4 regions of the Nocardia heshunensis genome follow, and region 3 is predicted to be linked to each of the others. Evidence: riboswitches for the same ligand, from Rfam matches in the RefSeq annotation. Region 3 holds a riboswitch; each other region holds the start of a gene.
What was found. Region 3 has a riboswitch for magnesium ahead of ACYVN4_RS13795 (hypothetical protein). Riboswitches for the same ligand answer to the same signal wherever they lie in the genome.
Positions count from the first base shown of each region.

Region 1 (7,684 bases), on a different contig from region 3:
CGGCGAAGAACACCACGTCCCCGGCCAGGCTGCCGCGCTTCGGCTCGAAGGGGGAGCGGGTGGCGCGCCCGAAGATCCGCATGCCGCGATCGACCGCCTCGCCGACCGGCCGCAGGCTCCCCGCGATCCGAGCGGGAATCGTGGTGCGGCGCAACAGATCCAGTACCAGGCTGCGCGGGGCCTGGGCGGCCTCGGTGTGCTCCACCCGGAACCGTTCCGACCAAGCCGTGAACGGTCGCCAGAACAGCACGTTCACCAGCACGATGGTCACGACCATGACGACCGCGCCGATCACGAGTTGACCGACCGCTGCCTGCGAGGTGGCGGCGGCGATGAACGAGCCCATGCCGGGCAGCGCCTGATCGTTGCCGGACACACTGATGATCTCCGAGGACGCCAGCATGAACCAGGCCCCGCCGAAGCTCATCATCCCGTTCCACACCATCGGGATCATGGCGGCCGGAATCTCGACCCGGGTCAGCCGCTGCCAGCGGGTCAGTCGCATCATGCGCGCCGATTCGTCCAGCTCGCGGGGCATATTGCGCAGGGCCTGGTAGTAGGCGAAGGTCATGTTCCAGGCCATCGCGGTGAAGATGGCGAAGACGCACGCCGCCTCCGCGCCGAGGTACGAGCCCGGGAACAGCGCGATGAACGCCGTCACCGTGATCGATACCAGCGCCAGCACCGGCACCGACTGCAGAATGTCGAGCAGCGGGATGAGCACCTTCTCCGCGCGCCGGGAGTGTGCGGCCCACTGGCCGACGACGAGCGTGAAGAGGATGGACGCGACCAGCCCGGCGAACATGCGCAGCGTGGTGCGGGCCGCGTAGTAGGGCAGGTTCGCGGGATCGGTGGAGACGGTGTCCGGGCTGTCACCGGGCAGCCACGGCACCGAGATGTCGCGAAAGAGCCTGACCACCAACACCGTCAGCACCACGCCCGCGGCCAGCAGCAGGTAGTCGGCGGGGCGCAGCCCGCGGCGGACCCGACGGGCCTCGGGAGTTGTCTTGGGGCTGTTGGGGATTGCGATTTCCAGAGTCATGACTGATTCCTCATTCAGCGGCGGGCGGCGCGTTCACGACATTGAAGAAGTGGATCGCCGACCCGATCAGCGCGGGCACGCCGATGAGCACGTTGAACACCACGACCCCCATGCCCGCGCGGATGACGGCCCCGGCCAGACAGCCGACGACCGCGCCCACCGGACCCGCCGCGACGGTGGTGAGCGCACCCGCGAACAGGCAGCCGAGCGGGCCACCGATGACCGCGCCCAGCAGCGTGGCCACCGCGACGGCCGCACCGATCTCGGTGTTGACGTGACCCATCGCATTGTTGAAGCGGTCCTCGGGGCTGTCGCCGTCGCTGATCGCGCGCAGGTCGAAATTTCGGACCGGCGCGGTGGCGGCCTGCTCGGTCTGGGCGCGCTCGTCGTCGGTGAGCGGCCGGGCGAGATCGGTGCGCGGCGCGAGAATGGCGGTGTTGCCGTTGATCCGGGCGTCGATCGGATACATGGAGCCCTGCTTGGCCAGCTGCAACGGGAGCGAAGTCACGACGATCCCGGCGGGGTCGAGGAGCTGCAGGCGGTCGTGCTCCACCCGCAGTGAGCCCGCGTCGGTGTGTAGTTGCACCGTGCGATCGACGATCGTGGCCCGGGCCTCGATGGCCGTGGGTTCGGCGTGCGCGGTGGCGTGCGTGGTCAGCAGGGCGACGCTGGTCAACGCGGCCAGCCCGGCGAACATACGAATTCTCATCAGGATGGTGTCCCCTCATCTGCCGCGGCCCGAGGGGTATTACGGGCAGCGGTGAATTCCGTCGCGCACGATCGTGCGGACGGCGTGATGCCAGTGGCGAAATTTCCGAATTCGATACGGAAAGAGGCATGCGAATATTGCGGAACCGCGCAGAATGCGGCACCGGAATATCGGTGGATTTACGTGCGTCGAGGCGACGCGACGTGGGTGTGCTTAGCGGCCCGCTCGCAGGCGGAGGGGCCGGTCCGGAGACTCCGGACTGTCAGAGGGCGTCATCTGGCTGCCCCGACCTCCTCAAACTGGTTGAACGCGATACGTCAGCGCACACGGGGAAGGTCGCCCGGCGAAACCGGAAAGGGACGAACACCCCTCTCGTCAGAGCTTCGGCACTGTGCGACGTATTCCGCTTTCGCGGGAAAGCCACTTTGGATAACCCCTTAATCCGGGGAAATCTGTCCTAACCTTGGGCGTCTCTCGACGTCGTCAGATCAGTGGCCTGTGTTCGTACAGGAGCCTCGCCTATCGAGGTGCGATTACGAACGTAGTTAATATCCTGTGAATTGTCAAAATTCATATTCTGCGGTGGCGCAGATCGCACGAGTCGTGGCGTTCGCCTACGCTGGTCGGCGTGATGAGAGCGGTGGGCGCGGCGGTGGGGATCGCCCTGATCGGGGTGGCCCTCGCGGGTTGCGGCGGCTCCTCGACCCAGCCGGCGGCGGCCACCACCACGAGTGCCGCGCCCAAAGCGGTAGCGCCGTCGCCGAATACGATCGGGCTCTGCGGTGGGGTGGAGGACGCCGAGGTCGGTCAGCGGACCGGGTTGAGCGATTTGCAGCGGGTATCGGTGAACCCCATGAGTTGCGTTTGGCAATCGCCGTCGAGCACCGGCCATACGGTGGTGTTTCACTGGTTCCGAGGCAGCTCATTGGAGGAGCGCCGCAGCCAGGTCACCTCGGGCAAGCCCAATACCCTTCAGGTCGGGGGCCGCTCGGGTATCTATTGGCAGGGCAGCCAGACGTGCGAGGTGGCGGTTGCCTTCGGTGACACCGATTTCATCGACTGGTCCGTGCAGGGCGGCATCCCCTGGGATGCCGCGAAGGAGCCCACCTGCCTGCCGTTGATCCTCCTGGCCGGTGACACGTTGAAGCAGGCGGGACAGGGCTGATGGCACGCTGGTATTCCCGAATCGCGGTGGCGGCGTTGCTGATCGCCACGGTGACCGGCTGCTCGCACGGCAGCAAGGAGGCCGAGGTGCGCCCGGCCACCGATCCGAATCTGCTGGCGGGCTGCGGTCCGCTGGAGGATCAGAAGCTGGCGAGCACGATCGGGGTCAGCGGTCTGAAGCGGTTGAGCGAGCCCACCATCTGCGATTGGACCGCGGTGAACGCGGGCGGTGGCGCCGTCGACCTGACCTATGCCTGGTTGCACGACGACACCCTGTCGCGCGAGGTGCAGATCGCGGGCCAATTCGGTTACCAGATCGAGCGTTTGGTCGTGCGGAACTTCGGCGGCATGTACTGGCGCGATCCGAAGGATCCGGGGAGTTGCGCGGTGACGGTGGCCGATACCGGGACCGTCACCTGGTGGGTGCACAACCGCGATCACACCGACCGGCCCGATCCCTGCTCGGCGGCGATGGCCCTCATGACCGCGGTGCTGTCCGTCGACGGCGTCTAGCGCTCCGCGTCTCGCTCGGCTCAGTGCTCCAGGAACGTGGCGACGATGTTCCAGAACATGCCCCGGTCCACGCTGTGGAAATCCCAGCTCTCGGTGAGGCTGTGGGTGGCGCTCACGATCGCCGGGATATCGAAGTCGTGCCGGGTGGCGGTGCCCTTGGCCTCCACGGCGGTGACGACGTAGGCGGTGGCGGTTTCTGCGGTGTGGGCCACGAGGAAGCTCCAATCGATTAAACCGGTCCGGGTGGGTGCTGCAACGCCGTGGCGAGCCTCGCGGCCGGCGCGTCATGGCGTTCCCGACCAGTCTTGTTTCCGGTTACGCCGCAGGGGAGTTCCGAAGACGCCAAACCGATCCGGGGCACGCCAACCTAGCTGTGTGGTTGCCGGAATACCGTACGGTAGGTGCGATTTCGGGTCTCGGGCGGGGTCGGATTCTCATGAATCATCGCGCTCCCGCCACCGGTTCACCGCCCGCCGCAGGCTCGCCGGATCCGCGTATCCGAGGAATTCCGCCTGCTGGGCGCGCGAAAGGTGTTCCGCCCGGCGCAATCTGCGGCGGCGGGCGCGATCGACCTCGCGCCGCCAGGTGGTGCCGGCGTCGGCCAGGCGCCGCTGCAATGATCTTGGTGATGTCAGCAGCCGCCGCGCTACCGACTCCAGCGTGGCCGGACCCTCCTCCAGCGCCGCATCGATCGCCTCGCCGAGTTGATCGAGCCAGCTCACCCCGAACTCGGGCGTGGTGGGCAGGGTGGCCGCGTAGGACAGCAGCACGGCCGTCAACTCCGGATCGGCCGACTTCATCGGCAGCGCCAGATCCGCCGCCCGCAGCGTCACGGTGTCGGCGGTGCAGCCGAAATCGATTGCGCGGGTGCCGAACAAGCTGACGAACCGGCTGTGATCCGCCGGTGCGGGCTGCCGAAAACTCACCTGCGACGGCACCACGGGGCAGCGGGTGGCCGCGCGACCCCGGCCCAGCACCAAGGCGAAACAGCACTGCACCAACAACTCTCGGCCGCGGCAGTCGTCCACCGCGGACCGTACCTCGTAGCGGACCTCGTGCTCGGTGCGCTCGGCGATCCGGAATTGGTAACTCGTTGTGAGACTGCCGGTATGGCGCGTGCATGCCTCCAGCGCCGAGCCCAAGGTGTCCGCCGACAGGAACAGGTACTCGAGCAGTCCGAACTCGCCGGGCGTGCTCTCTTCCGAGACCCGCAGCGCGATATCGGGATCGCCGGACTCCTGTTCGATCAGCTCCCACACCCGCAGGCAGTAGCGCGACGACACCCGGTCGCCCTCCCCGCCCTCACGCCAGGCGGGCACCCCCGCCAGCCGGGCGATGCGATCGGCGTCGAGCCCCGCTCGGGCGGCCCGCTCCAGCGCGAAGCGGGCCATGAGAATGCTGTCGTGACAATCGGATCGGCTGCTCACGACGACCCGTCACCACGCCGCATGCGGGCGCTCGCCAACTCCCGGTGCCAGCCGGTCCCCGCCGCCGCCAGCCGCCGCTGCAGCGTGCGCGCACTGGTGTTCAGGCGCCGGGCCATCTCGTTCAAGGTCACCGGGTTCGGCGCCAGCGCCTCGGGCCGCACCGAATCCAGCTCGGCGGCTACGAGATCGGCCCAGGCGCGGGCGGGCGGTTCGGGCAGGACGGTCGCCCGGGCGCCGCGGCGCAGCACCGCGGCCAATCCCGGATTCGCGCTGTGCTGCTGCCGGTCCAGGTCGGTGCGATGCAGCGTCAACGAATTGGCCTCGGCCCCGAATTCGATGGTGCCGGTGCCGAAGAACTCGAGGAACGGCGCATGGTGGCGTGGCGCGCGCTGGCGGAGAGTGATCGCCGCGGGCACGATGGCGGCCTGCGCGCCGAATCTGGCGCGGGCGGTGAGGAAGGCGAAGCTGGCCTGCGCCGCCAGTTCCGCACCGCGGCTGTCGGCGTCGGTCGCGGTGTCGGTGGTCAGGGTGAGGTGCCGGTCCGTCTCGGCCGCTACCTGCAGCCGCCGGGCACTGCTCATCCGCGAACCGAATTCCCCTGCGGCGCGTAATCCTTCGCCGACGGTCGTGGCGGTGGACAGCAGATAATCCGTCATCCCCAGTTCTCCCATTCCATATCGGCGGGCCGCCAGCAGTCCCACGTGGGACGAGCCCATGCGCCGCTCGAACAATTCCCACAGCCGCGGATAGCATTGGCCCGGAAGGCTTCCCGCCGGCCCGTCCAGCGCGCCGACCCCGACCCCGGCCGCCCGCGCCAACTCCAGCGGATCCACTCCCATCGCCCGCGCCCGCCGCAACACGAACCGGGCCAGCAGCGCACTGTCCGAGCCGGTCATAGTGCTTCTTTCCGCTGTGCGGCAGCAGGATCGGGGTGTTCCAGGTGGCGTTTGCGGGCGCGGTCGACCTCGAGACTCCAGGTGGTGCCGGATTCGGCGAGACGGCGTTGCAGGGTGCGGGGGCTGGTGTAGAGGCGGCGGGCGACCTCCTCGAGCAGCGGGTCGGAGGCGTCGAGCACCTCGGCCAGGGCGTCGGCCACCCGGTCGGGCCATTCGGTGGCGCGCGGGGGCGGCGGGGGGAGCGCGGCGGCGTGGCGGCGTAGCACGGCCGCCAGCATCGGGTCCGCGGTGATGTGGGGCAACTCGAGATCGGCGACGCGGTAGGTGACACTGTTGCGGGAGGCGCCGAATTCCAGATCGGCGGTGCCGAAGTAGTCGACGAAGGCGTCGTGGGAGCGCGGGGCCCGCTGCTGGAAGGTCATGCGCACGGGATCGATTCCGCGACCGGTCATCTGGCGGATGCGCGAGACCACCAGGCCCAGTCCGGACTGCACGCTCAGCTCCCGCCCCAGGCCCTCGGCATTGATCATGTGCAGATCGAAGGAGGACTCCCGCTCGGTCTGCACGCCCGGCTCGAAGCGGAAGTTGGTGCTCACCGCGCCGATGTAGGGGTTGATGGCCGAGAGCCCCTCGTGCAGCGTCTCGGCGGTCGAGATCAGATAGTCGAAGAGGCCGAACTCACCGAGCCGGTATTCCCCGAGCACCCGCAACGTCGCGTCCGGATCGCCGGTTTCGTGGGTGAGCAGCTCCCACAGCCGCGGATAGATGTTGCTGGCCACCCGCGCGGTGCCCGCGGCCGTCAGCCAGTCCGGCAGCCCGGCCTGGCGGGCCAGCCGCTGCGGATCGATACCTGCCCCGGCCGCGTGGCGCAGGACGAACCGGGGCAGCGAGACGGTATCGGAGGTGTGCATACGCCAATGGTGCGGGGAATTCCCGGCCGGAAACCGGGAATTCGCCGAACTGTGAGGCAGCCCGCTCGACCATGGTCATCGGGCGCGCAGGAAGGTTGCCGTCCGGTTGTCGGGCGCTCAGGCGCGGATGTACGAAGCCGCGATGCCCCAGAACCGTCGGGGATCCAGCGCCTGGAAATCCCATGTCTGCGTGAGGCTGTGCGTGGTGGTGACGATGCCGGGAATGTCGAAGTCCTCGCGGGTCGCCGTGCCCTTGGCCTCCAGGGCGGCGATGACGTAGGCGGTCGCGGTTTCCACGGTGTGGGACACGGGAGCTCCGATCTGTCGTAGTGGCATGGGGCGGTGCGGATTCAGCGGGTGGTGTCGCTCAGTACGTCCTCGTAGCGGTACTCGGTGGAGAGGGTTTCGCCGGCCGCGTGGGCCTGCTCCTCGCGGCGGCGCAGGTCGACGCGGCGGATCTTGCCGGAAATGGTCTTCGGTAGTTCCGTGAATTCCAGGCGACGGACCCGCAGGTACGGGGCCAGGTGATCGCGGGCGTATTCGAGGATGGCGCGGGCGGTTTCGCGGTTCGGTTCCCATCCTGCCGCCAGCGTGACGTACGCCTTGGGCACCGCGAGGCGCGTGTCGTCCGGCTGCGGCACCACGGCGGCTTCCACCACGGCCGGATGTTCGATGAGCACGCTCTCGAGTTCGAAGGGGGAGACCTTGTAGTCGGAGGATTTGAACACATCATCGGTGCGGCCGATGTAGGTGATGTAACCGTCCGAATCCCGCACGGCGACATCACCGGTGTGGTAATAGCCACCGTCCATCACCGCGGCATTGCGCTCCGGATCGCCGAGGTAGCCGGTCATCAGATTCACCGGCGCCGCAGCGAGATCCAGACAGATCTCACCCTCGTCGGCGAGCTGCCCGGTGATCGGATCCACCAGGACCACCGGCACCCCGGGCGCGGGGCGGCCCATGGAACCGGGCTTGAGCGGCTGGCCGGGCGTATTGCCCACCTGCAGCGTGGTTTCGGT
Region 1 is NZ_BAAGTC010000002.1:881,843-889,526, forward strand. Features, by position in the region: gene ACYVN4_RS04205 (ABC transporter permease) at 1-1,042, opposite strand, end outside; gene ACYVN4_RS04210 (hypothetical protein) at 1,053-1,751, opposite strand; M-box (ykoK) riboswitch at 2,112-2,285, opposite strand; gene ACYVN4_RS04215 (DUF3558 family protein) at 2,383-2,916, shown strand; gene ACYVN4_RS04220 (DUF3558 family protein) at 2,916-3,428, shown strand; gene ACYVN4_RS04225 (hypothetical protein) at 3,449-3,640, opposite strand; gene ACYVN4_RS04230 (AraC family transcriptional regulator) at 3,863-4,855, opposite strand; gene ACYVN4_RS04235 (AraC family transcriptional regulator ligand-binding domain-containing protein) at 4,852-5,751, opposite strand; gene ACYVN4_RS04240 (AraC family transcriptional regulator ligand-binding domain-containing protein) at 5,748-6,662, opposite strand; gene ACYVN4_RS04245 (hypothetical protein) at 6,780-6,971, opposite strand; gene ACYVN4_RS04250 (AMP-binding protein) at 7,013-7,684, opposite strand, start outside.
Region 1: another riboswitch for magnesium. It lies ahead of ACYVN4_RS04210 (hypothetical protein); the one in region 3 lies ahead of ACYVN4_RS13795 (hypothetical protein).

Region 2 (7,684 bases), on a different contig from region 3:
AGCCAGTGCAACGCTGCCTCGGGGTTGTACCAGGCCGAGGAGATCGGCAGCCCGGCCTCCCTCAGCAGATGCAGGATCTCGGCCGCCGCGGCCGTGCCGGTGACGGTGCTGTCCTCCTCGACGGGCGGCCCCGCGGCCACCACCGGCAGAATCGCCTTGTCGCGGTATGTGATCGCGGTGACGTGCAAGGCCGCCTTGGGCGAGGACTCGGTGGCGTTGTAGCCGGGGTACTCGTTGAACGGGCCCTCCGGGACCGTCTCCTCGATCGCGACATAGCCCTCGATGACGATCTCGGCGCTCGCAGGCACCAGCAGATCGACGGTCTCGGCCGCCACCAACTCCAGGCCCTCACCGAAAACCGCACCGAGGTAATGACTTTCATCGACCCCCTGCGGCAACGGCATCGCGCCCACGACCGGCAGCCCGGGCTCCACACCCAACGCCACCGCGACCGGCATCGGTGTGCCCGCCTCGATCCACTGCGAGCGGATGATGCCGATCTGCTGCGTGCGCGGCAGCAGACACGCGAGGGTGGCCTTGTCGTGGATCATCATCCGGTTGATCGACCAGTTGGTCCACGACCCGTCCGGGGTCTTGGCGATATTGGTGCCGAAGGTCTGGATGTAGCGGCCGCCGTCATTGCCGTGAATCCACGGGGTCGGAAACACCGTCAGATCGACAGCGTCACCGACCATGACGTGCTGCTTGCACGGCGCCGCAGCACGATCGACGACCACCGGTTCGATCCCGGGTTTGCTACGCGCATCGGCCAGCACGTCCACGATCTGCTGACCGGTGCTCTCGGCGGACAACCCGATCGACAACGCCAACCGCGCCAGCGGATGCCGGGCAGCACTCAGCGAAGCGGGCGCCCCGAACAGCCGCATACCGCTGTCCCGGTAGCCGGTCAGGTTGGTGAACAACGGTGCGGGCGCGTGCAGGTCGTAGCTGCGGCGAATGATCGCACCGACCTCGAGATGCCAATCGACCTCGGACTCGATCCGCTGTAACTCGCCGATCGCCTCCAACGCGTCGAGATAGTCGCGCAGGCTCTTGATGTGGGACAACGTTTTTCCTTCGCACAGGCCCAAGGGGCGGTCATTCGCCCCAGCGGGGGAGATCGGGCTGCTCGATGCCGAGCAGATCCAGGGCACGGCCGACACTGTGATCGACCACGTCATCGAGGGTTTGCGGGCGCAGATAGAACGCGGGCACCGGCGGCATGACAACGCCACCCATCTCGGTGACCGCGGTCATGGCCCGCAGATGCGCCAGCGTGAGCGGGGTTTCACGCACCATCACCACCAGCCGACGCCGCTCCTTGAGCGTCACATCCGCCGCCCGGGTGAGCAGATTGTCATTGTTGGCGTACGCGATCGCCGAGAGGCTGCGAATCGAGCACGGCGCCACCAGCATCCCCATCGTCCGAAACGAGCCCGACGCGATCGCCGCCCCGATATCGGCCGGGCGATAAACCACATCGGCCAACTGCGCCAAATCCGCAGCGGACAAATCGGTTTCGAAGGCGCGGGTCTGCTGACCGGCCGCCGTCACCACCAGATGGGTTTCGACACCGGCCTTGCGCGCGGCCTCGAGCGCGCGGATCCCGTAGGCGATGCCGGTGGCACCACTGATACCGACCACCAGCCGCTCGGCGCTCACCGCCCGACAGCGGCGAGATTGACCGCGGCCACCCGGGCCGGATCGAGCTCGACGTATTCGAACAGCGTGCCGTCGGGATTGCGCACCAAGATATTTCGGCCCGTCGGGATATCAGCGGGTTCCTGCACGACCGTGGTCCCCGCAGGCAGCCCCGCCCGCCAACGCTCGAGTGAATCGACCATCGCCACCAGATCCTGCCGCGGCGCAGCGGCCAGATCCCGCTCGGATCCACCGACGACCACCACCCGCCCGACGGTCGCAATATCCAGCCCGCCCGTCTCATAGCGGAAATGCAACCGGCACGGCTCACCGAAGACATCCGCGTAGTACGCGACACTCCGCTCGAAGTTCTCGATGCCGACCCGAACCGGTGTATAGCAGTAGTGAATTCCCATGTAACACAAGCCTTTCGCAGCCGAGAGGCGACCGACCCGGCGGACCGTTCGACGCCTGTCACCGATCTTGTGTCACCCCGGCGCACAGGAAAAGGACGGTTCGTGTCAGGGAGTAACAGATCGCGACGTACCGAACGCAAAGGAGCAGATGTGCTGAAACGAATCGCCGGAAGCGCGCTCGTCGTGGGACCGATGCTGTGGGCCGGGGTGGCCGTTGCCCACGCCGACGACCCCGAACCTGCCCCCGACTGCGTGAGCTACACCGTGGAAAACGGCAAGATCTTCGCCGAGAACCAGTGCATCGGAGGACCCGACGGCAACATCTACCTGAAATCCGACATCGACCAATGCAAATTCCTGGGCCGCAGCCAGACCTGGACGACCATCGACGGCAAGCTCTACCGCTGCACCCCGGAGCAGAACCCGCACCCGACGGCGGGATCCGCCGGGTAGCGCGGCAGCGGGCCGTTCAGGAGGCGCGCAGGTCGGCGGCCGGGTCGGCGGTGATCCGCCCGGAATCGGTGTCGTAGTCGTACAACTCGGCGTAGCGGCCCCACTCGATGGCCAGATCCAGTTGCCGGCGTGCGTCCTCGTCGGAGAAGCCGCGCTGCAACAGATCCAGAATGAAATCCGCGCGCACGGTCTCGTCGCTGCTGCCCACCAGCGCACTGCAGATGGTGCGCACCAGCGGGGCGCGGCGGCGGGCCTGCGCGGCGAAAACGGCCTTGCTGCCCTGGATGTCGGCATTGGTGAAGTTCGCGCCCACATTCGTCAGGATCACGTCACCGGATTCCACCAGCAAGAAACCCAGCAGCGCCGCCGCATCCACCAGCGGCATCAGATCATCGAGTTCGAAGTTGAGCTCATCGGCCACCACCGGCAGATCCGCGCGACCACTGTTGCCGTACACCAACTCCAGCAGACCCGCGATCCCGCCGACCGAGGCGTCCGGCAGCGGCACCGCGAACGGCGTCGAGGTATCCGTGGGCGTGGCAATGGTTTCGGTGTCGCGGCCGGTGAGCAGCCCGTAGATCTGATCCACCAACGCCACGAACCCCGGCGCACGCCGATTACGCGGCCGCGGCTGATCCACGGTGACCTCGGCGATGATGCGCCCCGGATTCGAGCCCAGCACCACCACGCGGTCCGCCAGCTGCACCGCTTCCTCGATATTGTGGGTCACGATGCACACACATTTGGTGGGAAAGTCCTTGGTGGCCCACAGATTCACCAGCTCCGTGCGCAGATTCTCCGCCGTCAGCACATCCAGCGCCGAGAACGGCTCATCCATCAGCAACAGGTCCGGCTCCAGCACCAGCGCGCGAGCAAACCCGACGCGTTGGCGCATCCCACCGGACAGTTCCTTGGGGTAGGCGGTCTCGAAACCGTCCAGACCGATGCGGTCGATCGCCTCGAGCGCACGCTGCCGCCGCGCCGCGGGCGGCACCCCGCGCGCGGCCAACCCCAACTCCACATTGTCCTGCACCGTCAGCCACGGCATCAGCGCAAACGACTGGAACACCAGCGCCGCACCGGGATTGGAGCCCCGCAACGGCCGATCCCGGTAGCGCACCTCACCGCTGGTCGGCGCCAGCAGCCCCGCGATCAACCGCAGCATCGTCGACTTGCCCGACCCCGAGCGGCCCAGCAGCGCCACGATCTCCCCGTCGCGCAGTTGCAGATTCACCTGATCGAGCACATTGAGCCGCTCGCCCGACGCGCCGGTGAAGGACATGTCGATGTCCTGCAGATCGATCAGAACCTCGCCGGTGGCAATGGTTTCGGTCATGTCAGGCTCCTCTCAGAGCGAGTAGCGGCGCTGCGCGAGCGCGTAGAGACGACGCCAGAACAGCCGGTTGATGCCGACGACGAACGCGCTCATCACCAGCACGCCGATGAGAATGCGCGGCGAGTCCCCGGACTTGGTGGCCTCGGCGATATAGGCGCCCAGACCGGTCGCGGTCAGGGTGGTGTCGCCGTACTTCACGATCTCCGCCACGATCGAGGCGTTCCACGCGCCGCCCGCCGCGGTGATCGCGCCGGTCACGAAGCTGGGGAAGATGGCGGGCAGGATCAGCTTGCGCCACCACAGGAGGCGCGGCAGCCGCAGATTCGCCGCCGCCTCGCGCAGATCATTGGGCACCGCCGAGGCACCCGCGATCACATTGAACAGGATGTACCACTGCGCACCCAGCGCCATCAGCAGCACCGCCGCCCACTGCAGGCTCGCGCCGGTCGCCACCAGCACCGCGGCCACCAGCGGGAACAGGAAGTTGGCCGGAAAACTGGCCAGCACCTGCACGATCGGCTGCGCCAGCCGAGACACCTTGGGATTCAACCCGATCCACACCCCGATCGGCACCCACACGATCGTCGCGAAGATCAACAGCACGATCACCCGCAGCAGCGTGATCGCACCCAGCCCGGCCGCGTGCGCGACCTCCCCGAACCCCGCGGTGCTCGCGATATAGCGGACCATCGCGATCACCCCGGCGATCAGTCCCGCACCCACCACGAGCGCGAAGACGAGATCGGTGGCGCGCCGCCGCACCGGGGTCACATACAAGGGATGCTCAGCCAGCCCGAAGACCCGCATGAACCGGTCCATCGGATACACCAGCGGCCCCAGCACACGGCCCAGCAGGCCGGGAACATGGCTGCGGCGCAACAGATCCAGCATCAGTGAGCGCGGGGCGTCCGCGGATTCGCTGTCCTCCACCCGGAATCGTTCCGCCCACACCGTGATCGGCCGCCAGAATGCCACATTGAGCCCGACCACCATCACGATCATCACCGCGATGGCCAGCACCACCTTGGCGGTGTCGGACTCCTCGCTGGCCGCGGCCACATACGAGCCGATCCCCGGCAGCACGTACTGGCGGTTGTTGACGCTGATCGCCTCCGCGGCGGTCAAAAAGAACCAGCCGCCACCGAAACTCATCATCGCGTTCCACACCAGCGGGAACATCCCCGACGGCACATCCACCCGCCAGAACCGCTGCCAGCGCGACAGGCGCAGATTGCGCGAGGCCTCATCGAGTTCGCGTGGCTGCGAGACCAGACTGTGGTGGAAGGCGAAGGCCATGTTCCAGGCCTGCGAGGTGAAGATCGCGAAGATCGACGCACACTCCAAACCCAGCGACGAACCCGGGAACAAGGCGATGAACCCGGTCACCGTCACCGACAGAAAGCCCAGAATCGGCACCGACTGCAGAATGTCGAGCACCGGCAGCAGCACCTTCTCCGCGCGCGGCAGTCGCGCCGCCGCGGTCGCGAAGGTGAAAGTGAACAGAATCGAGAGCCCCAGCGCCACGAACATCCGCAGCAGCGAACGCGCCGCATAGTAGGGCAGCTCACCGGGATCGGTGGAAATCGCGGCGGGCGCGGCATTCTCGTCGAAGGGCACATGCATGCCCGCCGACACCTTCACCACGATCCAGATCAGCACCGCCGCCGCGAGGAAGACCGCGATATCCGCCCACCGCGAGCGCGGCCGATCCAGCGCTCCGCGTGAGGGATACGACTGCAGCGAGGCGTTCACTGCTCGTCCTCCATCGGCATCGGCACCGTGCGCCACCCGACACTGGTCACCGACGGTTCCAGGCTCAACCGGCTCACCGCCGCCTCCATCTGCCGATCGTCACGACGATCCCCGGTCAGCTCCGCGCGCACCTGCACCCGGCCCGGTTTCGTGTCGTGGCTCGAGATCGAATTGAGCTGAAAGTCGGTGCGTGTCAACGACTGCACCAGCAGCGCCCGCACATGCGCCTCGTGATCGTCATCGGTGTCGGCGGTGAAGGCATACAACGCCACCTGGGCTTCGGGGCCGTCGGTGACCGGGCGATCCACCGTGCGCGCCACCGTGCGCAGCGCGGTGTTGACCACCACGACCGCGACCGTGCCCGCCACCGCGGTCGGATACATCCCCGCACCCGCCAACGCACCCACCGCAGCCGCGCACCACAAGGTGGCGGCGGTGTTGAGACCGCGGATATTGAACCCGTCGCGCAGAATGACACCCGCACCCAGGAAGCCGATACCCGAAACAATCTGTGCCGCAACACGAGTCGGGTCCGCGTCGCGTCCGCTGAAGCCGTGCGCCGACAGCAGCACGAACAACGTCGCCCCGGCGGCGACGAGCGCGTTGGTGCGCAAACCCGCCATCCGCGCCCGGAACTGGCGCTCGAACCCGATCACCGCACCCAGCCCGACACCGGTACCGAGGCGCAGCAGCATTTCCCACGTGGTCATTGCATTCTCCGAAACAGGGGAGGACGGCGCACGCTACAGATCAGACGCTCCCGATCGGACGCTACAGGGCATGAAGTAGCGGGCGAGGGATTGCAGCGGTGTCGCCGAGTGAACGATTGGCTAACGGACTTCGATACGGTCCATCGGGCACGACCACCACCTCCTCGGCACAGCGCAAACGCATGCCAGGGGAGTGGGAACAGCGAAAACCGCCGGTTCGGGTACCACCCCTCGTAAGACGTTCAGCACTCCACGGCGTAAACCCACCCGCGGGTGGGAGCCGGTCGGGGCTACCCCTTAACTCGGGGCAACCTGTCCTGATCCGGGGCGTCTCTCGACGTTCGGGATCGCCGGCCTGTATCCGTGAAGGAGCCTCAGCTAACGACGGCACCTTGCGGCCCCGAGTAAACACCCGCACCCGCCGATCGGCAAATCGATGTGACCGCCGTCGCCCTCCCGCAGCGGCCCGCCGTCAGCGCGACACCGGGATTCGCGGGCGATCCCACGCGACTCGCGCCCCGAGTCGTAGCAGGCATAGGACCGCGACGACCGCGCCGAAAATCTGTACGGCCGAGAGCAATCCGGTCGCGCCCGCCAGCAGTCCGACACCGATCACCGGGCCGCCGGTGCCGCAGTAGGCCATCACGAAATAGGTCGAGACCACATCGGCGTGCCGGTCGGCGGGGGCGGCCGCGTTGATCGCGGTCAGCCCGGACAGGAACACCAGCCCGTGGCCGGCCCCGGCCAGGGCCGCGGCCGCCAGCAGCAGCCACAGTGACGACACCGTGCCCGCCACCGCCAGCAACGCCAGCCCGGCCGCCAGCAGCGGCAGGCCCATCAGGTCCAGGGCGCGTTCGGATCTGCCGTAACCCAGCAACTGGGCCACCACCCAGGCCAGCGGCAGCAGGGCCGCGGCGGCGCTGGCGACCACCAGATTCGTGCTGCCCGACAGGGTGGCCGCATAGGTGGGGACCAGGGTCAGCGACACCCCGACCACCGCGAAACCCAGGAAGGTCGCCGAACCCGCGATCGCGAAGGTGCGGCCCATCCCGGCCGGGATGCTGGGGCGCCGCGGCCGCCAGCGCGTCCGCACGCCGGTCTCGGGCAGCCCGGCCACGACTACCACCGCAGGTACCAGCAGCGCGAGGTGCACCACGAACGGTGTGACGTACGGGTCCGGAAGATATTGCGCCAGTAGCGCACCCAGCAGTGGACCGGCCACCATGCCCCCGGCGGTGGCGACCGCCGCGACCAGGGCTGCGCGGCGGCGATCACCGTGGGGCTCGAGTTCGGTGATGGCGGCGGTCAGGGTCCCCGAGGCCGCCCCCAGCGCGACACCCTGCAGAATCCTCGCCGCGAACAGCCACCCGACATCG
Region 2 is NZ_BAAGTC010000003.1:84,647-92,330, reverse strand. Features, by position in the region: gene ACYVN4_RS07025 (UbiD family decarboxylase) at 1-1,067, opposite strand, end outside; gene ACYVN4_RS07020 (UbiX family flavin prenyltransferase) at 1,099-1,662, opposite strand; gene ACYVN4_RS07015 (VOC family protein) at 1,659-2,057, opposite strand; gene ACYVN4_RS07010 (hypothetical protein) at 2,208-2,510, shown strand; gene ACYVN4_RS07005 (ABC transporter ATP-binding protein) at 2,527-3,846, opposite strand; gene ACYVN4_RS07000 (ABC transporter permease) at 3,859-5,598, opposite strand; gene ACYVN4_RS06995 (MgtC/SapB family protein) at 5,595-6,308, opposite strand; M-box (ykoK) riboswitch at 6,528-6,701, opposite strand; gene ACYVN4_RS06990 (MFS transporter) at 6,781-7,684, opposite strand, start outside.
Region 2: another riboswitch for magnesium. It lies ahead of ACYVN4_RS06995 (MgtC/SapB family protein); the one in region 3 lies ahead of ACYVN4_RS13795 (hypothetical protein).

Region 3 (7,684 bases):
CCAGAAGTGTGAACCTCTCGGAAGCCGCAAGTCAAGAGCCGTCGATCGCATCTTTACGGAATCCGATTGCGCCGGTGCGGCTTTCACGCCGGCGCAATCGGCCCACCACTACGCGGTCGCGGCGGCGGGGGCAGCCGGGGCCGGGGTGGAGTCCGGTGCGGTCAGGCGCTGGGCCAGGCCGATGCCGACCGCGATGGCGGCGGGCACGCCGGTGAACACCAATCCGGCCGCGGCGCCGAGTGGGATGCCGATGGCGGCACCGGCGACGCAGCCCGCGATGCCGGTCGGCACCGACATGATCACGACACCGGCGATGGCACCGCCGGCGGCGCCGATGGCACAGCCCGCGACGCCACCGACGAGGGTGCCGACCATGGTGCCCATGGAGGTGATGATGCCGAACTGGTTGACCGCGGCGGAGAAGGCGGCGTCCTGATCGGCCTGGCTGGCAATGTCTTTGGCCACCGGGGCCGGGAGGGCCGGGGCCGGGGTGACGGCGGCCGGATCCAGGTTCGGGGTGAGGGTGGCGGTGTTGCCGTCGATCCGGGCGGTGATCGGGTGCGCGCCCGCGTTGTCGAGCCAGCTCAGCGGGAACTGGGTGACCAGCCCGCCGGTGGTGTCACGGACCTGGAACTGGCCGTCCTGGGTGGTCAGCGAGCCCAGGTCGGTGGTCAGCACGACGGACTTGTCGACCACCCGGGTGGTCCAGTGGATGCCGGGATTCGCCGGTGCCGGATCGGCTTTGGCGTCCTGTGCGTTGCAGGCCACGACGCCGAGAGCGGTAGCGGCGGCCAGGGTGTAAGCGGTGAGCTTCCTCATCGGGATAAAAACCTTCGAAATTCAGGGGGACGATGAATTCGAATGGGGGTGAAATGGCCAGCACGAATTACACGGCCGCGCAGCGGACAGCATGCGGTCGCGTAAAAAGGGTTCGTGAATTTGTCAGGCTCGTGTGGCGTGTTTCCACCCGCAAACGAGTGCGGGGAACGAGGGACTGGGATGCGGACTATCGCCGGATGGCACTGTCGTTCCTCACCTCCTTGCGGCCGGGGCGCACGGGGGCGCCAGCACGTGTGCACACGAGGAGTCCACCCAGGTAGAAGACCGAATCGGGTGGGCACCTCTCTCGTCAGAGCTTCGGCACTGTGCGACGTATCCCATTGCCTGGGAAGCCACTTGGGGTGACCCCTTAATCCGGGGAAACCTGTCCTGATCCTGGGCGTCTCTCGACGTCGTCGGATCAGTGGCCTGTGTTCGCGCAGGAGCCTCGCCTAGCGAGGTGCTTATTACGGGGCACAGCTTGACACCAACGAGTTTGTTAAGTCAATTCGGACAATTGTCGATTGAGGTGTTTCGTTGTCCTGTTCGATACCGTCCGTTGAGCCAGAATTCGAGTGTTGGCACCGGCCACGGTGCAGGGTGAGGCTGTAGTCCCCGGTTCGCCGGAGACGCCGAGACAGGAGTGCATATGACCGACGCCACACCGCGGCCGATACCGGAACCCGCCGCGACCCTCCATCTGTCGCAGCTGCTGAAGTCTCCCGTGATCGCCGGATCCGGCGAATCCATCGGCCGCGTAGACGATTTGATCGTGCGATTGACCGGCGGCGACGCCTATCCGCCGATCAGCGGTGTGGTGGTCGGCGTCGGCGGGCGGCAGGTGTTCGTCTCGGCCGAGCGCATCCGCGAGTTCGGCGCCGATCGAATCGTGTTGGCGGTCAACAAGGTCGACCTGCGCTCCTTCGAGCGCCGTGACGGCGAGGTGCTGCTGAACGCGGACATCCTCGGGCACCGCCTGATCGACGTCGCCGCCGCGGAGTTGGTGCGCGCCTACGATGTCGAACTCGACGAGACCGCCGAGGGCTGGGTGCTGGCCCGGCTCGACACCCGCCGTCCGGCCCGGTTCTTCGGACTGATCAAATCCTCCGGCGGCCACGCCTCGCGGGATTGGAAGGCGTTCGAACCGCTCATCGGGCACAGCGGGTCGCAGACCGCGCGCGGCATCAGCGTTCGGCTGCGCGGGCTCAAGCCCGCCGAGCTCGCCGACCTGCTCGAGGATGCCGACAAGCACGAGCGCGGCGAGATCCTCGACCAGGTGCACGGCGATCCGGAACTCGAGGCCGACGTGTTCGAGGAGCTGGATTCCGATCAGTCCAGCCGGATCCTGAACTCCATGTCCGACGGCGAGGTCGCGGCCCTGCTCGGCCGCATGCGCGCCGACGACGCGGCGGACTCCATCCTCGAACTGCGCCAGTCGCGTCGCCGCCGGGTACTGGATCTGATGCCTGCCGGTCAGCGCGTCAAGGTCATCACGCTGATGGGGTTCAATCCCGACAGCGCGGGCGGGCTCATGAATGTGGATTTCGTTTCCTGCGCACCGAATTCCACCGTGTCGCAAGCGTTGTCGATCGTGGCGGCGGCGTCCGCACTGCAGCCCGAGGCGCTGCTGAAGATGCACGTGGTCGAGGGCGGGCAGCTGGTCGGCGTGGTGTCGGTGATCGCGCTGTTGCAGGCGGAACCGGGGCGGGCGATCGCCGAGATCATGGACGCCGACCCGGTGCGCATCGGGCCCGAGGCCGACCTCACCGATATCGCGCTGCTGATGGCGGATTACAACCTCTACCTGCTGCCGGTCGTCGACGACGAGGATCGCGTGCTCGGTGTGGTCACCGTCGACGACGTGCTCGAGGACATCATTCCCGAGGACTGGCGTCGCCGCGAGCCCGCACCGCGGCCGGTGCGCGAGCCCGCCTCGACCGGTAAGACCCCGAACCAGAACTCGAACGGCGCGGCACAGCTATGACGAACACTCACGAAAACCCCCCGGTGCCACCGGGTTCGGAACTCCCGCAGCCCGCGGCCGCCGCACCGACCCGGTCCCCCGCCGCGAATCGGCAGTCCGCCGTGCTGGATTCGGCGCACGTCGGTGATATCGAAGGCGCGTTCGGCAAGATCAAGCTCGGCGATACCGAGCATTCGCGCAGCTTCAAGACCCGGATGGCGACGCTGTTGGCGATCGTCGGGCCGGGCCTGATCGTCATGGTCGGCGACAATGACGCCGGTGGCGTGGCCACCTACGCCCAGGCCGGGCAGAACTACGGTTACAGCCTGCTGTGGGTGCTGCTGTTGCTGATTCCGGTGCTGATCGTGAACCAGGAGATGGTGGTTCGGCTCGGCGCGGTCACCGGTGTCGGGCATGCCCGGCTCATCAACGAGCGGTTCGGCCGCGGTTGGGGCTGGTTCTCGGTCGGTGACCTGTTCATCCTGAACTTCCTCACCATCGTCACCGAGTTCATCGGTGTCAGCCTGGCCGCGGAGTACTTCGGCATCTCCAAGTACATCGTGGTCCCGACCGCCGCGGTGGCGCTGGTCGTCATCATGGCCTCGGGCAGCTTCCGGCGCTGGGAGCGCGCGATGTTCGTGTTCATCGCCATCACCCTGCTGCAGATTCCACTGCTGCTGCTGTCGCATCCCGATTGGGGCCGGGCGGCAAAGGCTTTCGTGGTGCCCAGCATCTCCGGCGGGATCAGTTCCGATGCCGTGCTGCTGATCATCGCGATCGTCGGCACCACGGTCGCGCCCTGGCAGCTGTTCTTCCAGCAGTCCAATATCGTCGACAAGCGCATCACGCCGCGCTTCATCGGGTACGAGCGCGTCGACACCACCCTCGGTGCGTTCGTCGTGGTGCTCGGCGCGACCGCGCTGGTGATGACCGCCGATTACGCGGCGCGCGCCAACGACGCGGTCGGGAAGTTCGACGACGCGGGCGGCATCGCGCACCTGCTGGGCAACCTCGGCCACGGGCTCGGGTCGATCTTCGCGATCGTGCTGCTGGACGCCTCGATCATCGGCGCGGCGGCGGTCACGCTGGCCACCAGCTACGCCTTCGGTGACGTCTTCGGCATCAAGCACTCGCTGCATCGCGGTTTCAAGGACGCCAAGCAGTTCTACCTGTCCTACATCGCCATGGTGGCCGTGGCCGCCGCCATCGTGCTGATTCCCGGTGCGCCCCTGGGTCTTATCACCACGGCCGTGCAGGCGCTGGCCGGACTGCTGCTGCCGAGTGCGAGCGTGTTCCTGCTGCTGCTGTGCAACGACCCGCAGGTGCTGGGGCCGTGGGTGAACAAGACCTGGCTCAATATCGTGGCCGGTGTCATCGTCGCGGTTCTGCTGTTGCTGTCGGGGATCCTGATGGCCACCACCCTGTTCCCGGATCTGGACGTGGTCAGGACCTCCGAATACCTGGTTGTCGCGCTGGTCGTGCTCGCGGTGGTGACGGTAGGGGTGCTGCGCTTCCTGCAACGACGTTCCCCCGCGCCCGCACCGGCCCCCACCTTCGACCGGTCCGAGAAGGAACATTGGCGGATGCCGCCCCTGGCCCTGCTCGAACCGGTGACCTGGTCCGCGGGCACCAAACTCGGCATGCTGGCACTGCGCGGCTACCTGGTGATCGGCGCGATTCTGTTGGTGGTCAAGGCGGTACAACTCGGCCGCGGCTGACCGGGCGTAATCGCGGTCACACCGATTGACTTCCCATTCGGGTGGTGTAAAGCTACTGCCTCAATCAGTCAGGTGACTTCCCGGGTAACGGGAGATGTCGTGCAGTGCCGCAGCCCTGAACAGAGGGCACGAACGGTGGCCTCGCGACCCCGTAGCCCGAAAGCACTACTCATGCAGACGAATACCGCCGGCGCGGTCGCGCGCCCCAGGCCCGCGTCCCGGCCGTGGCAGCTGGGTGTCCTGGCAGGCCTGCTCACCTTCGCCGCGGTTCAGGCGATACCCGTCGACGCATCGGCCGCACCCGTGAACCCCGTGTGGTCCACGGTGCCGCCCGCGGAACTGGCCCGGCAGATGCAAGCCGCGATCCAGGACGCGTCCCCCGGCACCGAGGTCGGTATCGACGTCATCGATACCGGCACGGGCGCCGTGGTCGCGGCCCTCGCCGCCGATCGGCAGTTCTACACCGCGTCGGTGGTCAAGATTCTGATCGCGCTCGATGCCCTGCACGGGCAAGGGCGGCAAGCGGACTCGGCCGACCCGGCCCGGCTGGAGCAGATGCTCGCGACCAGTGACGACGATATCGCCGACGAGCTGTGGAGCGCGGGCGGCGGCACCGCGATCGTGAGCCGGATGATCGACCTGATCGGCCTCACCGGCACCCAGCCCCCGGACGACTCCGCCGAATGGGGTGAAACCCGCACCACCCCGGCGGATGTCGTCGCGGTCTACCGCTACCTCACCACCGTGGTCCCGGAACCGGACCGACAGGTCATCCTGAACGGCCTACGTCACACCACCCGCATCGCCGCCGACGGCACCGACCAGTCCTTCGGTATCCCCAGCGCTTTCCCCGGCGTCCCCACCGCGGTCAAACAGGGCTGGATGATGATGAACGCCTCCACGACCATGAACACCACCGGACTTGTGGCCGCCGCTGCTGACCAGCCATTGCGCTACCTGGTGGTCGTCCTGACCACCCAGCCCGCCGGAATCAGCTGGACCACAGCCGGTTCCGCCCTCACCGCCGGACTGACCGTCCTGAATTCCGCCCAATCCACCACCGTGGCCGCGGCCCACGTGCGCCTACCCGCGAGCGCCCCAACCGGATTGCCGTCGTAGTCGGCGGTCAGTGGGCGGCGGGGGTGGCGGCCAGCAGGGTGGGCCAGTCCTGGCGGGCGGCCCAGTCGGCGAAGGTGGTCCAGGCGATGGTGGGGTAGTCGCGGCGTAGGCCGGGGACGTCGACGTCGAGGCCCACCGTGGTGAAGTAGTCGAACATCGCGGCCAGGTCCTCCGAGCGGCTGCGGACGTATTCGAGTGGAACCCTCTGGTGCGCAATCGGAATGGCGAGGGCTCCGGTGAGGGCGGCGGCGATCTGTGCGGGGGTGAGTTCGTCGGCGGCGATGTCGATGCGGCGGCCGAAGAATTCGTCGCGGCGGTCGAGGGTGTGGGCGGCGAAGGCGCCGATGTCCTCGGGGCAGATGAGGGTGAAGGACCGGTCGGACGGCATGGGCCAGGAGAAGGTGCCGGTGCGCAGGCCGTCGAGGGTCCAGCCGGTGGTGTAGTTGTTCATGAAGGCGGCGGGGCCGATGACCGTCCACGGCACGCCCGAGGCCAGCAGGTACTGCTCGATGGCGAACTTGCTGTCGTAGTGCGGGACACCCGTCTCGCGGTCGGCGTGCGCGACCGAGCTGAAGACGATGTGGCCGATACCGGTGGCGACCGCGGCGTCGATGAGGGTCCTGCCGTGGCGGGTCTCGACGGAGGTGTCGGTGTCGAACGGAGTGGTGACCGCGAAGAGGGAATCGGCTTCTGCGAGTGCGGCATCGAGAGATTCGCGATCTTCGAAGTCGGCGTAGCGGACCTGAGCGCCGAGCTCGCGCAGGGCGACGGCGGACGGGGAGTCGGGGAAGCGGGTGAGGGCGCGGACCTGGTGGCCCTGGGTGAGCAGGGCGCGGGCGGTAGCGCCGCCCTGGGCGCCGGTGGCACCGGTAACCGCGATGGTGAGCACGAGGGTTCTCCTAGTAAGATCTGCTGTGTGGCGCATTAACTGCGTCACGCAGCAATCTAATCGGAATCGCTGCGCCGCGCAGCTGATTGGGAGTGTGATCTGGATGACATCCGAGCGTCGGCGCGCGCTGTACGAGGAAGTCTCGAACGAATCCCGCCGCTACATGGCGGCCTACACGCTGTTCAACCAGGCCCTCGCCGACCGGCTCGGCCTGCACCCCACCGACGTGCAGGCGCTGAGCCTGCTGACCGCCGAGCCCGAAGCGCTCACGGTGAAACAGATCGCCGATATGACCGGGCTGACCACCGGCTCGGCCACCCGCCTGGTCGACCGGCTCGAGCGCGGCGGCTACGTCGCCCGCGTCCCCGACACGCACGACCGCCGCCGGGTACTGGTCACCCCGGTGCCCGAGCGACTCGCCCACATCGCCGCGGTCTGGGGTGAACTCGGTGTGGGCTGGCAAGCGATGCTCGGCGAACACACCGACGACGAACTCGAGGTGATCGTGCGGCACCTGCGAAAAGCCCAGCAGCTCAGTCGAACTCAGATCGAACAGCTCAGGGGGCGGTGACCGGGGCGACGCAACTGGCCGGAGGATCGACCAGCTCGCACGCGGCGGGCGGACGCACCGGCAGGTAGTCGGTCGCCACGCCGTCCTGCGCGATGATGTCCCGGTAGGTGTCGACCGCGTCGGTGGGGATGCGAGTCAGGGCCGGATCGGTACGGACATTCACCGTGTACAGACCGAATCGCGGTGTGTAGGAAGCCCACTCGTAGTTGTCGGTCAGGCTCCAGTAGTTGTAGCCGATGACGTCCATGCCGTCGGTCTTTGCGCGCTGCAACCAGTAGACGGTGTCGCGCAGATGCTGTGAGCGGGTATAGCCGTCCGCCCGGGGCTGCCCGTTCTCGGTCGGCATGCCGTTCTCCACGATCCACAGCGGCTTTCCGGGGAACATCTGCGAATAGTGTTGCAGCGCAAAATAGATCCCCTCGGGATGGACCGGCAGATCCCACATGCCGCCCGAACCGCCGGGCGGTCCGTCACCGAAGTAGTAGTCGATGCCGACGAAATCCAGCCGGGCCCCGATCAGCGCCATCAGCGGCCCGTTGACCTGTGACTCCGCCCCCGCGACGTACCCGACATTGCTGGTCACCAACGCGTTCGGCTGCACCCGA
Region 3 is NZ_BAAGTC010000004.1:253,589-261,272, reverse strand. Features, by position in the region: gene ACYVN4_RS13795 (hypothetical protein) at 109-819, opposite strand; M-box (ykoK) riboswitch at 1,115-1,286, opposite strand; gene ACYVN4_RS13790 (magnesium transporter MgtE N-terminal domain-containing protein) at 1,469-2,803, shown strand; gene ACYVN4_RS13785 (Nramp family divalent metal transporter) at 2,905-4,500, shown strand; gene ACYVN4_RS13780 (serine hydrolase) at 4,672-5,619, shown strand; gene ACYVN4_RS13775 (NmrA/HSCARG family protein) at 5,627-6,508, opposite strand; gene ACYVN4_RS13770 (MarR family winged helix-turn-helix transcriptional regulator) at 6,612-7,079, shown strand; gene ACYVN4_RS13765 (family 1 glycosylhydrolase) at 7,066-7,684, opposite strand, start outside.

Region 4 (7,684 bases), on a different contig from region 3:
GCGGACACCGCGTGGTAGGAGGCCAGCCGGTAGAGCGCGGTGACCAGGGTGTCGTCGGGGGACTCCGGCAGTCCGGCCCACACCATCGCGCCGATTTTCGTTCTGGCATCGGGGATTTCGGTCACCATGGCCAGCCGGTCGCCGAAGAATCGGTCGCTGGCGAAGCGGTGCACCTCGTGCAGCAGGTTGGACAGGTCCTCGAAGTAGTAGTGCACGGTGGCGGGTGACACCCCGGCGCTGCCGGCGATCTCCCGAATGCGCGGGCCGTCGGCGCCGGGTGCGGCGACCGCGGCCAGCGCGGCGTCGAGGATCGCCCGCCGCGCCCGCTCCTGATCCTTCTTGCGCGCCATCCGAACCCTTCCGCCGATCGACAGTTAAGTCATTGTTACGTTGTTTCGCCCCACTTGTCCTGCTGAGTTACCGCATTCTTTGATGGTAAGTCAAAGAAAGGCCGAGCCATGGCGACCTATCCTCAGCAGCTCTCCCGGGCCCTCGGCATGGGCGAGAACATCCTCATCACACTGTCCGCGGTGACGCCGGCGTCCAGCGTGTTCATCATCATTCCGGCCATCCTGCTGGCCGCCGGGGGCGCCTCCGTGCTGACCCTCGCGCTGGCCGCGGTGGCCTCGGTATTCGTGGGCTTCTGCTATGCCGAACTGGCCACCGCCTACCCGATCGCGGGTGGCGAATACACCTGGGCGGCAAGACTGTTGGGACGCTCCAGCGGCTTCGCCATCTTCGTGCTGACGCTGGTGAACGGGGTGCTGATCATCGCGGTGATTGCGCTCGGCACCGGCGACTACCTCAGCGTCGCGATTCCCAGCCTCGGCGGCAAATGGGTCGGCGTGGGTGTCATCGCGGTGACCACGGTGGTCGCGCTGCTCAATATCAAGGCGAACGCCTGGGTCACCGGAGTCTTTCTGTGCGTGGAGGTTTCGGCCATCGCGGCGCTGGTGGTGCTCGGCGCGACGCACGCCGAACGCGGTCCGGCCACCTTCCTGCACGCGCAGACCGCCGCGGCCGACGGCCTGACCAACCCGGGCATCGGATCGCTGGCGTCCTTGATCCCGGTGGCGCTGTTCGCCTACAACGGTTACGGCGCGGCGGTCTACTACTCGGAGGAGACCCGCAATGCCACCCGGACCATCGGCCGGGTGATCATGATCTGCCTGACAGCCACGGTCGCCATCGAGATCCTGCCGCTCGCCGCCGTGGTGTTGGGCGCACCCTCGCTCACCGAGCTGCTGCACAGCGACGCGCCGATGAACTACTTCCTCACCGCCCGTGGCGGTTCGGCGGTGAACACCGCGGTGAGCGTTGGCATCGCGATCGCCATCGTGAACGCCGTGATCGCCATCATCCTGCAGATCGCGCGCCTGCTGTTCGCCTCGGCCCGCGATCGCAGCTGGCCGGATCCGATCGATCGCGCCCTGGGCGGGGTGCATCCGCGCCTGCATACCCCGGTGGTGGCGACCCTGGTGGTCGGCGCGTTCGCGGTGCTGGCCGCCGCGCTGCTGCCGATGCACTGGCTCATCGTGGCCACCGGCGCGGGTCTGGTGCTGGTGTACCTGTTCGTGGCGTTCGCGGCGCTGCGAATCCGGCTGGCGCGCACGGGGATCCAGGGCGGCTACCGGATGCCGTGGTGGCCGGTGCCGCCGGTGATCGTCATCGCGGTGATGCTGTACTCGGCCTACAGCCTGGGCCGCGACGACTGGCAGCAGATCGCGTTCGCGGCCGCCGCCATGGCCGCGGGCTATCTGTATTACGCGCTCTACCTGCATCCTCGACGCGGCGAGCGCTGGAGCCTGCCGGACCCGATCCACGAAGAGTGAGCCCCGGTCGCGCCCTCATCGACACGACCGGGGCTCGCGGCCCGCGTCTGCTACTTCGTCGGAGCCGGGACGAAGGGCTGGTTGATGGTGGTGAAGTACTGGACCGCGGCGGCGATGGCCACCGGGGCGGTGACGAGGATCATGCCCGCGATCGCGCCGAGCGCGCCTATGGCCGCGGCTCCCGCGAGGCAGCCGACGACGGCACCCGGCAGGAAGAAGAAGAGGCCGCCGATAATGCCCGTGGCCAGCGACGCTCCGGCGCCCACGGCGATGCCGCCCAGGGCACAGCCGACCGCGCCGCCGCCGATGCCGCCGACCAGGGTTCCGATGGTCGCGCCGATGGCGATGGTGTCCTTCATGCGGTTCCAGGCCGCCTGCTCACGGTCGTACGGGGTCTTCCACGGAGCGGTGTCCTCGAAGGGCAGCGCGACCGGCTGATAAACCGCGTGCTGCAGATCGAATTGCGGTGTCAGAGTGGCGGTCAGGCCCCTGATTTCGGTCGCGATGGGGAATACGAAATCGTCCACGCGGAAGGTGAGTTCGGTTCCAGCAACCACCGTGCCATCGGCACCGTGGATCTTGAAGACACCGTTCTCGACGTCCATCGAGCCGATATCGGTGGAAATGGTCGCCGACCGATCGGAAGCCGATGCCGTGTAATGGACGGCACCGACATCTCCGCTGGTAGGTTCGGCATTCACCGTTCCGGCCGTAATTGCTGTGACGGCGGCCACCAATGCGGTCACCGCGGCTAATCCGCTCTTGCGCACTTGATTTACCTCGATTTGATAGGCCCGCGTCATCAGAACTCATCGCAGGTTCAGTTATTGACAAGCAAACTTTAAGTCTGCTCTCAGGCATCAGCAATGGACATTTGCCCTTTAGTGACTCGATACACATATCCGCACCCCGTTTAGCAGCAAATAATCCGGTCGTTCGGGGAGTGGGCCGCCGGACTGCTTGCGGCACAACGGATTCCAGCGAACCGACCGGACCGGATTTGACAACGCCCTGGACCAGGCCCACCATTGCTCAGTCAGCACCTCGCTAGGCGAGGCTCCTGTACGAACACAGGCCACTGATCCGACGACGTCGAGAGACGCCCAGGGTTAGGACAGATCACCCCGGATTAAGGGGTGATCCGAAGTGGCTTCCCCGGGCCGCGAGCCCCCGGATACGTCGTGCAGTGCCGAAGCTCTGACGAGAGGGGTGCGGGGCGACACCACGGGTGTGCCCGAATCCCTTCTTGCCGTGCGTGATGCGACAGCACAGGTAGTGACGTCCGCGTACGTCCCGGCGGCAAGGAGGTGAGGGACGAACAATGAGTTCCGGCGATAGTCCGTATCCGAGTATGGATTTCAGAATCTTGACGTCCCCGGCTTGCCGCATTCCGGTCACCGGCTGACCCGTTCCCACACCGATCCGTCCCGCGTCGTCCCGACGCCGGTCGCGTCCCCACGTGTGCCTCGAACCGGTCGATCGTGCCCGAAATCGCTTGGCGGCCGGGTGTATTCCGCATGCCGATACACCTGATGATCGAAAGCGAGGGAAGTGCCATGGCCTTCTTCGCGAACGGCTCGCGCCGCTCCACCACCGTCGCCGCACCCGGCGCCGCCGCCAACGCCCACCCCAGCGATGCCCGCCCCGCCGGCGCTGTCATGGACAGCGCCCACGTCGGCGATATCGTCGGCGCGCTGGGCTCCATCGGACAGCACGACACCCTCGAGGGCCGCACCCGCGGCCAGCGGCTGCGCATGCTGCTGGCCATCATCGGCCCCGGCCTGATCGTGATGGTCGGCGACAACGACGCCGGCGGCATCGCCACCTACGCGCAGGCCGGGCAGAACTACGGCATGGCGCTGGTCTGGACGCTGGTGCTGCTCATCCCGGTGCTGTACGTGAACCAGGAAATGGTGGTGCGCCTCGGCGCGGTCGCCGGAGTCGGGCACGCACGCTTGATCTTCGATCGGTTCGGCAAGTTCTGGGGCGCGTTCAGCGTGGGCGACCTGTTCATCGTGAACGCGCTGACCATCGTCACCGAGTTCATCGGTGTCTCCATGGCACTCAACTACTTCGGCCTGCCCAAGGCGATCTCGGTGCCGCTGGCGGCGATCACCCTGTTCGCCATGGTGGCGGGCGGCTCGTTCCGGCGCTGGGAGCGGTTCCTGTTCGGGCTGATCGCGCTGAACATCGTCATGTTCCCGCTGGCATTCCTGGTGCACCCCCAGATCTCCCAGATCGGGCACGGCTTCATTCCGTCGTTCCCGGGCGGGTTGAACTCGACGCTGCTGCTGCTCATCGTGTCGATAGTCGGCACCACCGTCGCGCCGTGGCAGCTGTTCTTCCAGCAGTCCAACATCGTCGACAAGCGCATCACCCCGCGCTGGATCCGCTACGAGCGCATCGATCTGTGGGTCGGCATCGTCGTGGTGATGGTCGGCGCGGTGGCCATCATGGCCGCGGCGGCCTTCGGTCTCGCCGGCACCGACGCGATCGGCAACTTCACCGATGCCGGTGCGGTCGCCCAGTCCCTGCACGATCACATGGGCACCACGGTCGGCGCGCTGTTCGCCCTGCTGCTGCTGGACGCCTCACTGATCGGCGCGAATGCCGTCGGCCTGGCCACCACCTACGCGCTCGGCGACACCCTCGGCAAGCGGCACTCGCTGCACTGGAAGGTCAGCGAGGCACCGGCCTTCTACATCGGGTACGCCGCGCTGCTGGCCGTCGCGGGTGCGGTGTCCTTCAGCCCGGATCACGTGCTGGGTCTGCTGACCCAGGGCGTGCAGGCACTGGCCGGTGTGCTGTTGCCCTCGGCCACGGTGTTCCTGGTGCTGCTCTGCAATGACAAGGCCGTGCTGGGACCGTGGGTGAACACGGTGCGCCAGAACATCGTTGCCGGCGTCATCGTGTGGTCGCTGGTGCTGCTGTCGCTGGCGCTGACCGCGGCGGTGTTCTTCCCCGGCCTGTCCACGGCGACCATCGAGATCGGTTTCGGCGTCGGCGCGCTGGTCGGCATCCTCGGCGGTGCGGGCATGCTGATCTCCTGGCAGCGCGGCAAGCGGCGCGACACCGAGCGCACCGCACGGGAACTCGGCAACCTGGACCCGGACCAGGTGGAGGAGTTGGAGTCCACTCCCCTCACCCGGGCCGAGCGCAAGGCCATTCGTGAGGCCGACCGCGACACCTGGCGCACCCCCGCGCTCGACACCCTCGAGCGGCCGGCGTTCTCCACGGCGCGCACGGCGGGCATGTTCGCGCTGCGCGGTTACCTGGTGCTCGCGGTAGTCCTGGTGGGCGTCAAGATCTTCCAGTCCATCGGCTGAAAATCAGCACCCGGCCGGGATACCCGACAGGTCGATCCGGCCGTCACGCTGGACGCCGTCGCATGCACTCGCGACGCCGTCCAGCGTGATATCACTCAATGTGATTGCCGCACTGCCGATCTGCCCGCCGCTGCTGCTGGTGCGCAACAGTGCTTCCCGGGCCGCCGCGATCGAGGTGCGCGCGATCCAGCCGTGCAGCACCGCGGTGTCACCGACATTGCGAATGCTGATGCCGTTGGCGGCGCTCGCGCCGAGCACGGTGTCGTGGATGTCGAAGGTGAGTTCGGCGGTGCTGGGCTCGGATCCGGCCGGCGTGTAGGCGATCAGGCCGATGCCGTCGGCGCTGCAGTCACCGAGATCGGAGTCGGCGATGGTCAGGTCGGTGTGGGCGGCGCGGCCGAAATTGGTGGTCACCACGCAGGTTCCGAGGTTGGCGGGGATCAGCGAGTTCAGCACCGCGCCGGGAAAGGTGCTGTGGTGGGCGTACACGTTGCGCAGGGTCAGCGACTGGTGCGCGCCGCCGGTGCTGAGGTTGTAGTTCTCGATGACGTCACCGGCCACCGTGTCGAAGACGCTGTCGGTCACCGTGACTCGGCTGTCCGGGGCGCCGCTGGTGGTCACGTATTCGAGGCCGTTGGCGGAGAAGTTCCCGTAGCCGTTGTGGAATTGGTTGGCGTCCACCGTGATATCCAGGTGCGCCCGGCCCAGCGGGTTGATGAACACGCCCTCGCTGTCGGCCATCACGTTGAGCAGACTCGTGGCCGGGGTGGCGATCTCGGTTTCGGAGTTGCCGTCGAGCCGCCCGGTCAGCACGGCATCGTCGCCCGCCTGGACGCCGAGGGCGAGCACCGAGAGTTTGGCCAGGCCGAGATTGATGGTGCGCAGCGTATTTCCGGTCACGGCGGCGTCGATGCGGCTGCTGCCGAGTGCGCGGATGTCGATGCCGTCGCCGCAGGCGGTGTCGTGCACGGTATTGCCCTCGATGCGGACGGTGCCTGCCGCGCTGTGGAAGTCGGACATGATGGCGGCCCAGCCGTTGTTGAGGGTGATGAAGTCCGGCAGTGCGGGAATCGCCGCGCCCAGGGGCAGGGTGGGCGGCAGGCCGAAGGGCCCGATCAGGAAGCCGTCGGCGCATTGTTGATTGGTGGCGGTCACGTCGTTGCCGGTGATGACGGCGTTCACGGCGTCGGCGCCGTAGATGCCGCCGCGCCGGGCTCCGGTGATCACGAGATTGCTCACCTCCGTGTCGGAAGCGAGGCGCACGGCGTCGCCGTCGTGGTCCGCGGTGGTGTTCGAGATGCGCGGCAGTGCGGGGCTGTCGGCCGCGCCGCGAACCGCCGGGCCGTCACCACGGAGTTTCTGCCCCGGTTTGAGGGCGATTCCACCGTCGAGGGTGGCGGTGGAGGGCTGCACGATGATGGTGTCGCCGTCCCGCGAGACCGATTCCACCCGGGCGAGCGAGTCGAAAGGCGCGTCGGCGCTGCCGGTTCCGTTCGCGGGCGCACCCGCGCGGACATACCAGGTGCTCGAATCCGGTTGCGCCACGGCGAGTCCGGTGGTGTGCGCGCCGAGGGCCAGCAGGGCGGCCAGTAGCGCCGCGGTCCGGGCTCGGGGAGGGTGGGCGGTGGTCGGCCGCACGATGTTCATGCTCGCTGACCATGCCAGGCTGGAGCGCCGGGGCCATCCGGCAAAATCCCAGGATCCGGCCGGTTCGGCTGGCCGGTCACACAAACGACGAGGAGGTCTCAGTTCGTCGAGATCGGAAGCTCAGAGTTCGTCGAGTTCGGGAATGGGGGGCAGGACCGGCTCGGGCCACTCCTCCAGGGTTGCCACCTGCAGGTGGATGAAGGCTGCGATGCGGTGCCGGGCCGAGGACGGGAGTCGCTCGATGTCGGCCGCGCTCAGGACGTGTGCGCCGAAGGAGTGGGGCTGTGGCGCTTCGGGGTCAGGCGATTCGGGAACAACCTCTAGCTTTGGCCGCGAAGCAGTGGCCGGAATGACTGGTTCATCCGGTTCTGCGGCAGCGGCGGCGGTTCGCACCATGCCGTGACCATAACCCTTTGATAACGCTCGCGGGAGGCGTTGGCGCACTTGTGTCTTCGCGCTGCGAATTCAGCGAAGGCATTGTAAAGGCGAAAAGAATGTGCAGGCAGGCTCGGTCCTCGCAAAATCCGCTGCGCCTGCGCCGGAAGATTATGGTGATGGGAGTCACTCTGTCAACACTTCGGGCAAAACTCGCAGAGAGGACTCAAATCGGGCGGCGCGCAATGGCATACAGATCACGCGCCGGACCGGTCGGCTTCTGTCCGGTCGGCCAAATCGCGCGCAGTCGTCGCTCCAGATCCGGGCCGCCGGTCACGGTGGGCGAAACCAGCAGGCCCTCGGCCAATTCGGTGGCCACCGCCAGCGAGGAGAGCACCGCCGGTGCGAGGCCCTCGGCCACCGCGGTCTTGATGGCCGTGGTGGAGGACAGCTCCAGCGCAACATTCGGCTCCCAGCCCGGCCTGTCGGTGCGCATGGCCCGCT
Region 4 is NZ_BAAGTC010000009.1:215,143-222,826, reverse strand. Features, by position in the region: gene ACYVN4_RS28950 (TetR family transcriptional regulator) at 1-350, opposite strand, end outside; gene ACYVN4_RS28945 (APC family permease) at 459-1,832, shown strand; gene ACYVN4_RS28940 (hypothetical protein) at 1,883-2,635, opposite strand; M-box (ykoK) riboswitch at 2,869-3,048, shown strand; gene ACYVN4_RS28935 (NRAMP family divalent metal transporter) at 3,389-5,158, shown strand; gene ACYVN4_RS28930 (hypothetical protein) at 5,162-6,805, opposite strand; gene ACYVN4_RS28925 (hypothetical protein) at 6,926-7,201, opposite strand; gene ACYVN4_RS28920 (LysR family transcriptional regulator) at 7,407-7,684, opposite strand, start outside.
Region 4: another riboswitch for magnesium. It lies ahead of ACYVN4_RS28935 (NRAMP family divalent metal transporter); the one in region 3 lies ahead of ACYVN4_RS13795 (hypothetical protein).